DNA from 4 places in the Vibrio astriarenae genome. Region 3 is predicted to be linked to each of the others. Evidence: predicted binding sites of a transcription regulator. Region 3 holds the regulator's gene; each other region holds the start of a gene.
What was found. The regulator PurR, encoded in region 3, represses purine synthesis genes. The targets are predictions, from matches to a motif close to TNANGNAAACGTTTNCNTNA.
Positions count from the first base shown of each region.

Region 1: GT360_RS10985 (NCS2 family permease) is a predicted target of PurR. The motif match lies at 1,386-1,405, and genes of this name have one in related genera.
Region 2: GT360_RS05150 (inosine/guanosine kinase) is a predicted target of PurR. The motif match lies at 1,291-1,310, and genes of this name have one in related genera.
Region 4: GT360_RS11625 (NupC/NupG family nucleoside CNT transporter) is a predicted target of PurR. The motif match lies at 1,747-1,766, and genes of this name have one in related genera.

Region 1 covers NZ_CP047475.1:2,334,274-2,337,478, reverse strand. The annotation lists gene GT360_RS10990 (aminoacyl-histidine dipeptidase) at 1-480, opposite strand, end outside; gene GT360_RS10985 (NCS2 family permease) at 1,426-2,715, shown strand; gene gpt (xanthine phosphoribosyltransferase) at 2,743-3,205, shown strand, end outside.
Region 2 covers NZ_CP047475.1:1,067,565-1,070,769, reverse strand. The annotation lists gene GT360_RS05150 (inosine/guanosine kinase) at 1-1,220, opposite strand, end outside; gene mnmA (tRNA 2-thiouridine(34) synthase MnmA) at 1,508-2,629, shown strand; gene hflD (high frequency lysogenization protein HflD) at 2,717-3,205, shown strand, end outside.
Region 3 covers NZ_CP047476.1:27,470-30,674, forward strand. The annotation lists gene GT360_RS14655 (TVP38/TMEM64 family protein) at 1-15, opposite strand, end outside; gene GT360_RS14660 (TfoX/Sxy family DNA transformation protein) at 152-742, opposite strand; cyclic di-GMP riboswitch class I at 852-961, opposite strand; gene purR (HTH-type transcriptional repressor PurR) at 1,106-2,113, opposite strand; gene torD (molecular chaperone TorD) at 2,307-2,960, opposite strand.
Region 4 covers NZ_CP047475.1:2,485,291-2,488,495, forward strand. The annotation lists gene GT360_RS11620 (XapX domain-containing protein) at 1-35, opposite strand, end outside; gene GT360_RS11625 (NupC/NupG family nucleoside CNT transporter) at 329-1,591, opposite strand; gene GT360_RS11630 (TatD family hydrolase) at 1,808-2,581, opposite strand; gene GT360_RS11635 (DUF5363 family protein) at 2,571-2,693, opposite strand; gene yaaA (peroxide stress protein YaaA) at 2,739-3,205, opposite strand, start outside.

The DNA.
Region 1 (3,205 bases), on a different replicon from region 3:
ACCCTCTTCTAGGCCAAAGGCGCCCGTCATTCCCGCTTCTTCATCAATGGTCAGAAGCACTTCGATAGGGCCATGTGCAATGTCGTCTGCATCCAGTACTGCAAGGCAAGAGGCCATTCCGATGCCGTTATCAGCACCAAGAGTGGTGCCTTCGGCTGTTAACCATTCGCCATCAACGTATGGACGGATTGGATCGGTGGTAAAGTCATGAACCGTGTCTTCATTTTTTTGCGGCACCATATCGATGTGCGCTTGCAGAACGACACCTTTGCGGCTTTCCATACCTGCTGTCGCAGGTTTTTTGATGAACACGTTACCGGTTTGGTCGCGCTTAACGTCTAGGCCCTTGCTTTCCGCCCATTGAACGATGTGCTGTGCTAAAGCTTCTTCATGCTTTGACGGGTGAGGAATCGAACAGATCGTTGCGAAAAATGGCCAAATAGGGTTTGAAGATGGGATCTGTTTTAGAAAATCGGTCACGGGAGTGCTCCTTTAAAAGGTATTGATACGTGCTCTCTATATGCAGTTATTGTAGGTGGCTTGTGCCTTGCGCATGGTCGATTACACTGAGCTTTACTTGACGGTTAGCATATCACTCTGCTTGATAGATGCAAAATAGTCGTCTTGGGTAGCGCTTAGAGAACAAGGAAGGAAAATTAGGCTTGTTATGTAACTTACTTACAGAAATATCAATTTTCATACTTCATAACACCTTTTTGTGAGTTTGATCATTATTTTGTTGTAATAAATTTTCAGGGTGGTATATTTATCACCGTTGCTTAGGCAGCTGTAAATGCTCAAAGGATGAGCCCGATTTATCGCCTCCAGGGAACCGAGAAATCATTTTTTATTTAATTTTTGATTGATAGGTGATAGCGATGAAAGGTTTACCTTCTGCAATGTTCTGGAACGACAAGGGTGTCTTCACGAGTAACTTTGCATACCCAACAAGCTTTGGATACTAAGTTTGTTACCTGAACATTTTGTTCAACCCCCGATTTATTTGGAATTTTATTACAACCTAATTTAGGTTGACCGATTCTACCGCCACTCATTATGAGTGGCGTTTTTTTATCTGCGTAAAAAACCATCTCCAATAGTTATATTTTTTATATGTGCGCCAATTTTCATTTCAATCTGCCAAATTCACTAATGTAATCCATTTCATACTCAAAAATGAGAATGAAAGATTACAACATGGTGCATTTTTTATTCGTTAATTTTTTAGCTATGCATTTGTTTAAGGTACTGAATTTAATGAGTTAAATTCAATTATTATTGTCTGAGTTATTCTATTTGTATTTGTAAATTTAATTTTTCTTAATTCTTATGACTTATGTCAGTGGAATTTGCAATTTGATAACTTTATAATCTCGACCAATCGTTTACGCAACCGTTTACTTTTTCCGCAAAAGGATTAATAAAATGCTCGAAAGGCTATTTAAACTCAGTGAAAATGGGACCAACGTACGCACTGAGATCATTGCAGGTATCACTACATTCCTGACAATGGCGTACATCATCTTCGTTAACCCAGCTATCTTGGCAGATGCGGGTATGGATCGCGGCGCGGTCTTTGTCGCAACCTGTTTGGCGGCCGCTATCGGCTGTTTCATCATGGGTTTTGTTGCAAACTACCCAATCGCACAGGCGCCGGGTATGGGTTTGAACGCCTTCTTTACTTATGCTGTCGTGCTAGGTATGGGTTACACATGGCAAGTGGCTTTGGCTGCCGTATTTGTCTCGGGTATCTTATTTATTCTTTTGAGCGTGTTCAAAGTTCGTGAATGGATCATTAACTCGATCCCACTTGCTTTGCGTACCGGTATTTCTGCCGGTATTGGTCTTTTCCTAGCGTTTATCGCTCTAAAGAATGCCGGTATCGTTGTAGATAACCCAGCCACATTGGTTCAGTTGGGTGACATTACTTCTCTGCAAGCGGTATTGGCAGCGTTTGGTTTCTTCCTCACTATCGCTCTTGTTCACCATGGCTACAAAGGCGCGGTGATGATGGCGATTCTAGCGGTAACCGCACTAGGTCTTATCTTTGGTGATGTGCAGTGGGGCGGTATTATGTCGACGCCACCAAGCCTAGCGCCAACCTTCATGCAGCTTGATTTCTCAGCTGTGTTTGAAGTGGGTATGATTTCAGTGGTTTTCGCTTTCTTGTTTGTCGACCTATTTGACACAGCAGGTACGCTTGTTGGCGTTTCTCAAAAGGCGAACCTAATGGACAAAGATGGCAAGATTCCTCGCCTGAACCGTGCGCTATTGGCTGACTCTACTGCCACATCTGTAGGTGCGATGCTTGGTACGTCAAACACCACTTCTTATATCGAAAGTGCCGCTGGTGTTGCCGCGGGTGGACGTACTGGTTTGACAGCGGTTGTTGTCGGTGTTTTGTTCCTTCTAGCACTGTTCTTTTCGCCTTTAGCTGGTATGATTCCGGCATACGCGACAGCTGGCGCACTGTTCTATGTTGCTATTCTTATGATGTCTGGTTTGGTGAGCATTGACTGGCGCGACCTGACTGAAGCAGCACCTGTTGTTGTTACTTGCTTGCTGATGCCTCTAACATTCTCAATTGCAGAAGGTATCACGCTAGGCTTTATTTCATACGCTGCGATCAAAACGATGAGTGGCAAGGGCCGTGACGTTTCTATTAGCGTTTGGGTTATGTCTGCTATCTTCGTTGTGAAATACATCGTAGGTTAATACCACAGTAAAAATTAGGTTTGAATAATGAGCAATAAATTCATCATCACTTGGGATAACATGCAGAACTACTGCCGTCAGCTAGCTGAAAAACAGATGCCAGCAGAGCAGTGGAAAGGCATTATCGGCGTTAGCCGTGGCGGTCTTGTTCCAGCGGCTATCCTAGCTCGTGAACTGGGTATTCGTTACGTAGATACAGTATGTATCTCAAGCTATGACCATGACCACCAACGTGACATGAGCGTACTAAAAGCACCTGAGCATGATGGTGAAGGTTTCCTAATTGTTGATGATCTCGTAGATAGCGGTGACACTGCACGTAAAATTCGTGAAATGTACCCTAAAGCGAAACTGATCACGGTGTGTGCAAAGCCAGCGGGTGTTGATCTAGTGGATGAGTACATCGTTGATATTCCACAAGATACTTGGATTGAGCAACCATGGGATATGACAATCCAATACATCGAGCCAATCAACCGTAAGCACAAGT
Region 2 (3,205 bases), on a different replicon from region 3:
TCGTAGCTTGCGCGGTTTGAGTACTTACAAACTTGAGAGAATGATGAGTACGTCAAGAAGGCATGGGCGTGCTTACTTGAATTAGGTACATTTTCACGATGGTACTTATTCGCTGCCATATCGTGCAGTAGAGCCGATAGAGCGGCATCACCTGCACCATTCGTATTCTTAATTTTCTCTGGACCGCCCATGTAAGGCGCGATGTGTGAGTACACCTTAATAGGGTTGTCACACAGAGATTTAGAGACTGGACGACTAAACTCATAACGGTTGAACTCGGCAATCGAGCCAGGTAGCAGCGGCAGTGATGTTTCGCGCTTCGATTCTTCTTCTGTGTAGCCCGCCATGAATAGACCGACAGGACCAGCAGTACAAAGTACAAGATCAACCCAATCGAGTGTCTTGTCAGATGCAGCAAGTGGATCCGACTCACCCGTTAATGCTTCTGCTTCATCTTCGTTCATCGCAACCACTGTGATATTTTCTTTTAAAAACTCACGCCAGTATTCTGGATCATCTTGGATGACAAATTTAGTGCCAAGCGTCAACACAACAGGGACATCGTACTTCTTTGCGTACTCAATCGCCTTCATTGTTGCTGCCGGCATTGGGTCGCCATCTTTACAACGGACTAAGTAAGCGGTGAGTACCAGAGCAGAAGCACTTTCAAAAATCTTCTCTGGGATGCTCTCAGGACGAAGTTGATTCATCTGACCTTCACTGATAGCAAACGTACGCTCACCATCTTCCGTGATTAGAGCAAAACAGCGACCAATCGCCCCTTCTACACCTTGAAGGTGATTCAGATCCATGCGGCTTGATGTGTTGCATAAGTAGCGGTAACCGTAACTACCAATCTTAATCTCTTGGCTCATCACACCAAGTAGCGTTGAGCGGTCATCCGCTAGCACAGAGTAGTTATGCAGCGTGTTACCGATGGTACCGCCCGCATACTCATTCGTGATCAATTGAGAATGCTTTAGTTCATTATAAAGGCTCTCTGCGGTCTCATCATCGATCACCAATGAGTGACCTTTACTCAAGCCATACTTTTCAATCAGTTCCGTTGTGACGTTGGCTTCGATATCCACAAGGGTTTGGTCGATACCGATAATGTGAGTACGTGACATGGTTTTGTCATCTTGAGCTTGGCTCACTAGTGGGTCACGTGCGTGGACAGGAAAATAGTGTTTCGATTTACGCTGGCCTGGAAATTTCATGTCGGATCTGCTTTGGAAAAGGAAAAAAGGCAGTTTACTCCTCTGTGTGACGTACATCAATTAATCAAACAAACGCAAACGTTTGCTTTATTATTTTACTCAGTTACAATCCGCATGCCTGAGCAAAAAGGTACGCGTTTGTAGCTAAATTTGAGAGGATTTGGTTGAACGGGACACAAACAAACGCCGCCAAGGAATGGCAGAATTGTGATTTCGATCTCGGAACTGTCACCGTGAATTAGTTTCTGTTAGAATCACCGTCCAGTTAAATTGAGTGGTGTTAAGTAATGTCAGAAAACCGTTCTGCTAACAGCGATAAAAAAGTTATTGTCGGTATGTCCGGCGGTGTGGATTCGTCCGTTTCTGCCTATCTTCTAAAGCAGCAAGGCTACCAAGTGGAAGGCTTGTTCATGAAGAACTGGGAAGAGGATGATAATGAAGAATACTGTACAGCAGCCGAAGACCTTGCTGATGCTCAGGCGGTCTGTGACAAGCTGGGTATTCACCTTCATACCATTAACTTTGCTGCTGAATATTGGGATAACGTATTTGAGTACTTCCTTGCTGAATATAAAGCGGGCCGTACGCCAAACCCAGATATTCTGTGTAACAAAGAGATCAAATTCAAAGCCTTCTTAGATTTTGCCGATGACGTACTCGACGCAGACTACATTGCGATGGGTCACTACGTTCGTCGCTCTTTCCCTGAGAATGGCGAAAAGCCTCAAATGCTTCGCGGTATTGATGGCAACAAAGACCAGAGCTACTTCCTTTATACACTCAGCAGCGACCAAGTGGCGCGCAGCTTGTTCCCTGTTGGTGAACTCGAGAAACCAGAAGTACGCCGTATTGCTGAAGAGCAAGGTCTAATTACAGCGAAGAAAAAAGACTCAACCGGTATCTGTTTTATCGGTGAGCGCAAGTTTACAGACTTCTTGTCTCGCTATTTACCAGCGCAACCAGGTAAAATTGAAACACCTGAAGGTAAAGTCATTGGTGAGCACCAAGGCCTGATGTATCACACGCTAGGTCAGCGTAAAGGTCTACACATTGGTGGCCAGAAAGGCGGCGGTGGTAACGAAGACCCGTGGTACGTAGCAGAAAAAGATCTCAAGCGTAATGTATTGATTGCAGTTCAAGGCGCGGATCACCCTTTGCTAAAATCACAAGGTCTGGTTGCTTCGCAGCTACACTGGGTTGACCGTGAAACGGTAACAGAACCGTTTAAGTGCTCAGTAAAAACACGTTACCGTCAAACCGATATTCCTTGTACTGTTGTTCCTGTTGATGAGAACACCATCAAGGTATTGTTTGATGAACCACAAGTGGCTGTGACTCCAGGTCAATCTGCGGTGTTCTACCAAGGCGAAGTGTGTCTTGGTGGTGGTATCATCGAAGCGCGTATCTGATGACGATGGGCTATCACTTTTTGTTAGGTGGTAGCCTTTTTGAGACAATAAACTGTTAGCTAATTAGTTTTTAAGGAGAAGTAAAACGTGGCACATGATCTTTATGACCGCACGATTGCCTTTGCGGGTATTTGTCAAGCGGTGTCCCTAGTTCAAGATGTGGCTAAAAACGGGACCTGTGACTCTGACGCGTTTGAATCTTCTCTGAAAGCGATCCTCAATACCAATCCCAACAGCACACTGAATGTGTTCGGTCGTGAAGCGGATCTACGCATCGGCCTAGAGTGTATTGTAAAAGGCATCGATAATTCGCCAGCGGGGAGCGAAATCACCCGTTATATCATTAGTTTGATGGCGCTTGAGCGTAAGCTGAACACGCGTCGCGATGCGATGGCACAGCTTGGTGACCGCTTGAGTATGCTAGAGCGCCAACTAGACCACTACGAGCTGCTTGATGAGCAGATGCTTAGCAACCTTGCAAGTGTATACCTTGATGTTATTAGCCCTATTGGCCCTCGCATTCAAGTAACAGGCACCCCTGCGGTCTTGCAGCAAACAGGCACTCAGCAGCGTGTT
Region 3 (3,205 bases):
TAAAAACTTGCTCATCGTGCAGACTCCTGTCGCCAATTTAAGCTAATGATTCAGGTGAGTATACAGACAGGATAGGAGGTATTTTTCTTTCAATCAAAACGAACAAAGCCAGCAAATAGTGCTGACTTTGGTGTTTGAAGGTTTGTGGAGCTTAATTAATCTGGCTAGCGAGATCTTCACGTTGAGGTTGGGGGATCACAGTCCAGTGTGTGCCGCGAATCGCCCCTTCCAGTGAATAGAGTAGCTCAAGGCTAACCGGTGTTGTGTGCGACTCTTGTATCGCTTGATAAGCTCTCACCGCTCCCGCTTCTTCTAGTTGAGTCACAGTCTCGATTCCAGCTTTTTTTAGCATTCTCTCTGTTGCAAGACGAAGGTTAGGGAGATCTTTTAAACGTTGAGGCTTCGTTGTTTCTTGCTTCACTTTATCAGCAACAGCCGCTTTGAGAGCGGTAGTTGCTACCGATAGAAGGCGCGCAGGCTCATTGACCCACGAATCAGGTAGCTGGAAGTATTTAGTGACGACAGGAAAGCCCCGCTTCTCATAAACATAAGGCTCGAGTTCGTGTTGAGAGATCGCAGTTTCTAGGTCAGCACACTTACGAACGTGTAGCTTGTTCTTCACGACCAATGCAAACATTGTGTCATTGACGAATATGCCAAAGCCACCAAACATTGATCGTGACTTGACAGTGCCAAGTTGCTCGAATAAGCGCATCGAGTCTTTTAAAATTGGTTTATCCATGCTTTGTATTCTCGGTGTAGAAATTTCACGCCACCAAATTCAGGCCCGAGAGAATAGCAAAAAACAGCATGCCCTTTGTCATGGAAAGGTTATGCTCGTGTATTTTACCATCGGCAACCCCGCTACCTTTCCTGAATAATATCATAGTTATGAATAAAATTCTGATTAAGGCCGGAAGCTTTGCGTCCCATCTTTTCAAATGGTTTGCCCTGTGCGTGGCTCTCAAAAGAGCATAAAGAAAAGCGGAATAGGTATCACATCTTGAAAGGTGATAATGTGATGTTGATTCAAAAAAATAACCCTAACATTTTGCATGCGTATGCATAGTGCCAGGGTTAATAGTTTTCTTATGAAATCAGTATCTTACTTGTTGAGGTCGCGTACGGTTAAACGTTCAACAATTTCTGGATGCATTTCGAACACACGCTTTTCATGCTCTTTGTCTTTGATGCGCTCTAGTAAGATCTCAAAGGCATTTTTACCCACACGGCGTTTCGGTTGGTGAACCGTCGTTAGTGGTGGTGAAAAGTATTCGGCAAGTTCGATATTGTCATAGCCGATGATTGACATGTCTTCTGGAATTCGGATGCCATTTTCTTGCAGGCGGCTCATAAGCCCGAGTGCCATAGTATCGTTGAAACAGAAGACAGCGGTAGGCTTCTCATCCATGGCAACAATTTTGTCTGCGGCTAATACAGCAGTATCACACTCGAAGTTACCTTCCAAGATCCAGTCTTCGACGACATCAAGTTTTGCTTCATTCATCGCGCGGCGGAAGCCGTTAATACGCTCTTTACACGCCGCTTTTTCGAAGTGACCACTTAGACAGGCAATCTTATCGTGACCTTTTTCGATCAGATATTTCGTCGCTAGGTAGCCACCTTCTTCTGAGTTGTCGATAATCTTATCTGCTTGTGAAGTCTCTGGGCCCCAGTCCATGATTACTTTAGGAATATCTGGGTGGCCGTCCAGCATTTCACTTAGCTCTTCGGTTAAGTCTGAACACATCACCAAAATGCCGTCAACACGCTTTTCTGCAAGCATACGGATGTAATCACGCTGCTTTTCGTATATACCACCAGTGTTACACAAAATTAGCGTGTAACCTTGACGGTAACAGTAGCTCTCAACACCATCGATGACTTCTGAGAAGAAAAGGTTGGTAGATTGGGTAACGAGCATACCAATCGTGCGTGTGGTGTTGCATTTAAGGCTGCGGGCAACCGCACTGGGTGCATAGTTTAGCTCTTTTACTGCCTTCATTACTTTTTCTTGAGTTGTTTCAGCAACAAAGCGCGTTTTGTTGATAACGTGCGAGACAGTCGTTGTTGAGACACCGGCAAGACGCGCAACATCTTTTATCGTGGCCATAGTTGTGGTCCTTGATTCGTATTTTTATGTACCGCACGTTGCTCAAGCGGTGACTAAAACCTAGTATGAGCCGTGTTGCGGTAGTCTTTTGTAGGAAAAAACCAAATAAAAAACCGCTTTGTTGAAAGCGGTTTAAAAACATCCGAGTATTTTAGACTGCTATCGTTTGCGACGCAATCCTAATCGTTTTGATCTAAGACTGCTCATCCAGTAAATATAAACAGTCTAGCTCAAGAAATGCCACTAACAGGCCACTAACCGCAGAATAGAAGCCAAAGTCATCTTTTTTCTGACAAAGTGCATGGAATTGGGGAGTCCAGCTGAGAATATGCTGTTTAATAAAGTTAGCTTGCTCGACAAGTGCTTGATTGATATATGCTTCTTGCTCTAGCTCGTTAGAGCGAATGATCAAGTTGCCCAGAAAATCGAGCTCAATCGCGATATGGTCTGCCGGTTCATTCATGCCTTTTGTGACTTGAATATTGTGCTTGGCAAGGACTTCATTCATCTCTTCAGCGGGTTTGCCGTTAAGAGTACCTGATTTATCAAGGTAGATTGACGCGTAGGGAAGAGCGCCTTCTTTGTCTGACTTTAGAAACAGCTCACAGAAGTCCGCAGAAAGCTCAAGTTGGGCATCTTCACGTACTTGTAGTCTATTCAGTGCATCAACGAGCTTTTCAACCGGTTTAGCTAATTGAACATTTTCTCCAAGGCCGGAGATAAATGCGCGGATCTCCGGGCTTTGATATTGCTCTAGACCTTGCTCATCAAGTTCGCTTGCAAATAGGCTCGACAGCCACCAATAAATCTCTGCACGTTTTTCATTAAACGCTTTGATCTCTTCAATCACGAGAAGCTCCAAATCATAAATGGATAAGTCATAAGTATAGAAAGGCTGTATTGAGAGCGCTATCTAGTTGATAGGTGGAGTATAAAGGGAAAATATGAATAGTGTTATTGGCTTGTGTGAATGAAAGTGATGGTTTGTGGGAAATTATGTCTAGGATCCAAGCGGATATATTTGAACGAGTGATTGTTGTGCACTTGCTTGCGTATTTGTGAGTGTCAGGGCGTAAAATCTTTAAAACTGAG
Region 4 (3,205 bases), on a different replicon from region 3:
AATCCAGCAACGGTAGCAAGGATAATTTCGTTCATGTGTATCACCTGTCTGTTTCTATACCCATAGAGTATAGAGTTTTGTTGCCTGACTGTAGCTTCACGAAAAAAGCAAACGGTTTGTATCTCAAAAAATATCACTTAAACAATATGCGATGAAGCCTTTTCCAGTAAGGCTTTATCACGCAAACGTTCAACTGAAAATCATCCAATTCGAGCAGCGGGAAAGTGCTGAATTGCATTGGTAGACCCCATAAACAAAAAAGCCCCGCAGCACGTGAATGCTACGGGGCGATATTTAAATGGCGTCTATATACTCTATCTCTACTTGATTAGAAAGATAGGAAGAAGCCAGCAATTGTTGCTGCCATTAGGTTCGATAGCGTACCCGCAGCAACCGCTTTAACACCCATACGAGCGATGTCAGCGCGACGGCTTGGTGCTAGACCACCTAGGCCACCTAGTAGGATTGCGATAGAAGAAAGGTTCGCAAAACCACACAGAGCAAATGCAATAATAGCCGCTGTCTTCTCTGACATTACTTGACCAGTCGCTTCAACGATTTGAGCGCCTTCACCCACGTATGGTACGAAGTTTAGGTAAGCAACGAATTCGTTAACAACCAGTTTCTGACCGATGAATGAACCAGCAAGAACTGCTTCGTCCCATGGTACACCGATTAGGAATGCTAGTGGAGAGAAGATCCAACCTAGAAGTAGTTCTAGAGTTAGGTTCTCCATACCGAACCAACCACCAACGCCACCAAGGATGCCGTTAACTAGAGCGATTAGACCAATAAACGCTAGTAGCATTGCACCCACGTTTAGAGCAAGTTGTAGACCAACAGATGCACCGCCAGCTGCTGCATCGATAACGTTAGCAGGCTTGTCTTCTCCGCCGTCGATGTCATCGCCTAGCTCGTCGTTTGGAGTGTCAGTTTCTGGCTTGATGATCTTAGCAAATAGTAGACCACCAGGTGCTGCCATGAATGATGCTGCAACTAGGTACTCTAGAGGTACACCCATAGAAGCGTAACCAGCTAGTACACCACCAGCAACAGAAGCAAGACCACCACACATTACAGCGAATAGCTCAGATTGAGTCATGCGCGGTACGAATGGACGTACAACAAGAGGTGCTTCAGTTTGACCAACGAAAATGTTTGCTGCTGCAGACATAGATTCCGCACGAGAAGTACCTAGTGCTTTTTGTAGACCACCACCAAGAACTTTGATGACCCACTGCATGATACCTACGTAGTAAAGTACAGAAATAAGTGCAGAGAAGAAGATTAGTGTTGGTAGTACTTGGAAAGCAAAGATGAAACCGATACCGTCAACAGAGAAGTTAACTAGGCTACCGAATAGGAAACCTGTACCGTCTTTACCGTAGTCAATTACGTTCTGTACACCTGCTGAGAAACCAGCAAGTAGGTCACGACCCCAAGGTACGTAAAGAACGAAACCACCGATTAGGAATTGGATAGCGAAAGCGCCACCAACAGTTCGTAGATTAATAGCTTTGCGGTTGTCAGACAGTAGTAGCGCGATGCCAAGCAGCACTGCCATACCAACCAGGCTCATAAACAGGCTCATAGTTTATGATTTCCTTATAGGTTATTTATTAGGCGTATTAGATAATGAAGCTCAAAAGCGGGGCAATTATACTCATCCCTGATGGCAGAAAGTAATGCCACCCTCACACTTTCTGAGAAGATTCATGACACGCTCACTCAATATTGTGATCAAGATCACGCAAACGTTTAAATGACCGTTCTATCGATACAGAAAGTTTAGAGAAATTTCACATTTTTAAAACAGAGAAGTGGTGTTTTGCCAGATCTTTTGCGCAATCGTTTGCTTTTCAATTTGCTTAAGCTCTGAAAGTGTGCTGAGGATCACAGGTAAACGTTTGGGGTGGTTGGGTTGGCCCTGAAAATGGTTAATCGGCATGTCTGGAGCGTCCGTTTCGAGCGCAATGCACTCTAGTGGTAACTCACTGATTGCATTGCGTGTTTTATTTGCCCTTGGATAGGTAATGATGCCACCGACACCAATGAGTAACCCTTTTTCAACAAATTGCATTGCCTGTTGGAAGCTGCCTGAGAAGCCATGCAGAATGCCTCCGAATTGGGCTGGTTGCTGCTTCAAAATATGCAATAAATCGTTGTGCGCTTTTCGACTATGCAACACGACGGGAAGTTGTAACTCGTTCGCCGCTGTAAGATGAGATTGCAGGACTTGGCGTTGCAAAGCGAAATCTACTTCGACCATTTTGTCGAGTCCGCACTCGCCAATGGCAATCGGTTTGGTGTGTGTGGTATGGAAGTGAGTCACAATGTGATCGACTTGCTCAATCGAGCATTCCGACAAAAAATATGGGTGGCAGCCAAGCGCCCAGTCGATTTCGTTGTAACGCCTTGAAAGGCTCTCCAAGCGAGACCAATTACTTTTGCCAATCGCGGGAATAAGCATTCGTTTTACACCCGCCTGCCGAGCCTGAGTTAGATGGGCATCAAAGTCACCAGCAAAAACGTCAAAGTCAAAGTGGCAATGACTATCAAATAGCGCAATCTCAGTCGTCATGCGCGGGGTCTTTTTTGTGGGGGACACAACTACGCTTGTTTTCTGGTGTTAATCCTAATGACTCGCACCAGCGATCATATTTCGCTATCCATTTTTTCAACCAATGCCACATAATTACCCCGCCTATGTATCAATCAGCCTAGAGCCTTATCGTGTCTTACTGCTCTTCGCGTTTAAACACTAACTCTTTATCGCTGCTCTCTTCCTCACTGAAGTAATAGCCTGCGACATCAAACTTGGTTAGTTCCTCTATCGAATCAACTTTATTGTCAATAATATAGCGCGCCATCATGCCGCGTGCTTTTTTGGCGTAGAAGCTGATCACCTTATATTGACCATTTTTGCAGTCCTTGAATACCGGTGTAATCACGGTTGCATCCAGCTTTTTCGGCTTCACAGCCTTAAAATACTCATTCGATGCAAGATTGATCAATACATTATCCCCCTGCTCTACGATAGCTTGATTAAGCTTATCTGTAATGATTTCTCCCCAGAACTGATACAGGTTCGTTCCGCGGGCATTGACAAGCTTGGTTCCCATCTCTAGGCGGTATGGCTGCATCAAATCAAGCGGCTTGAGTAAGCCATAGAGCCCAGACAACATACGCAGATGCTTTTGCGCGT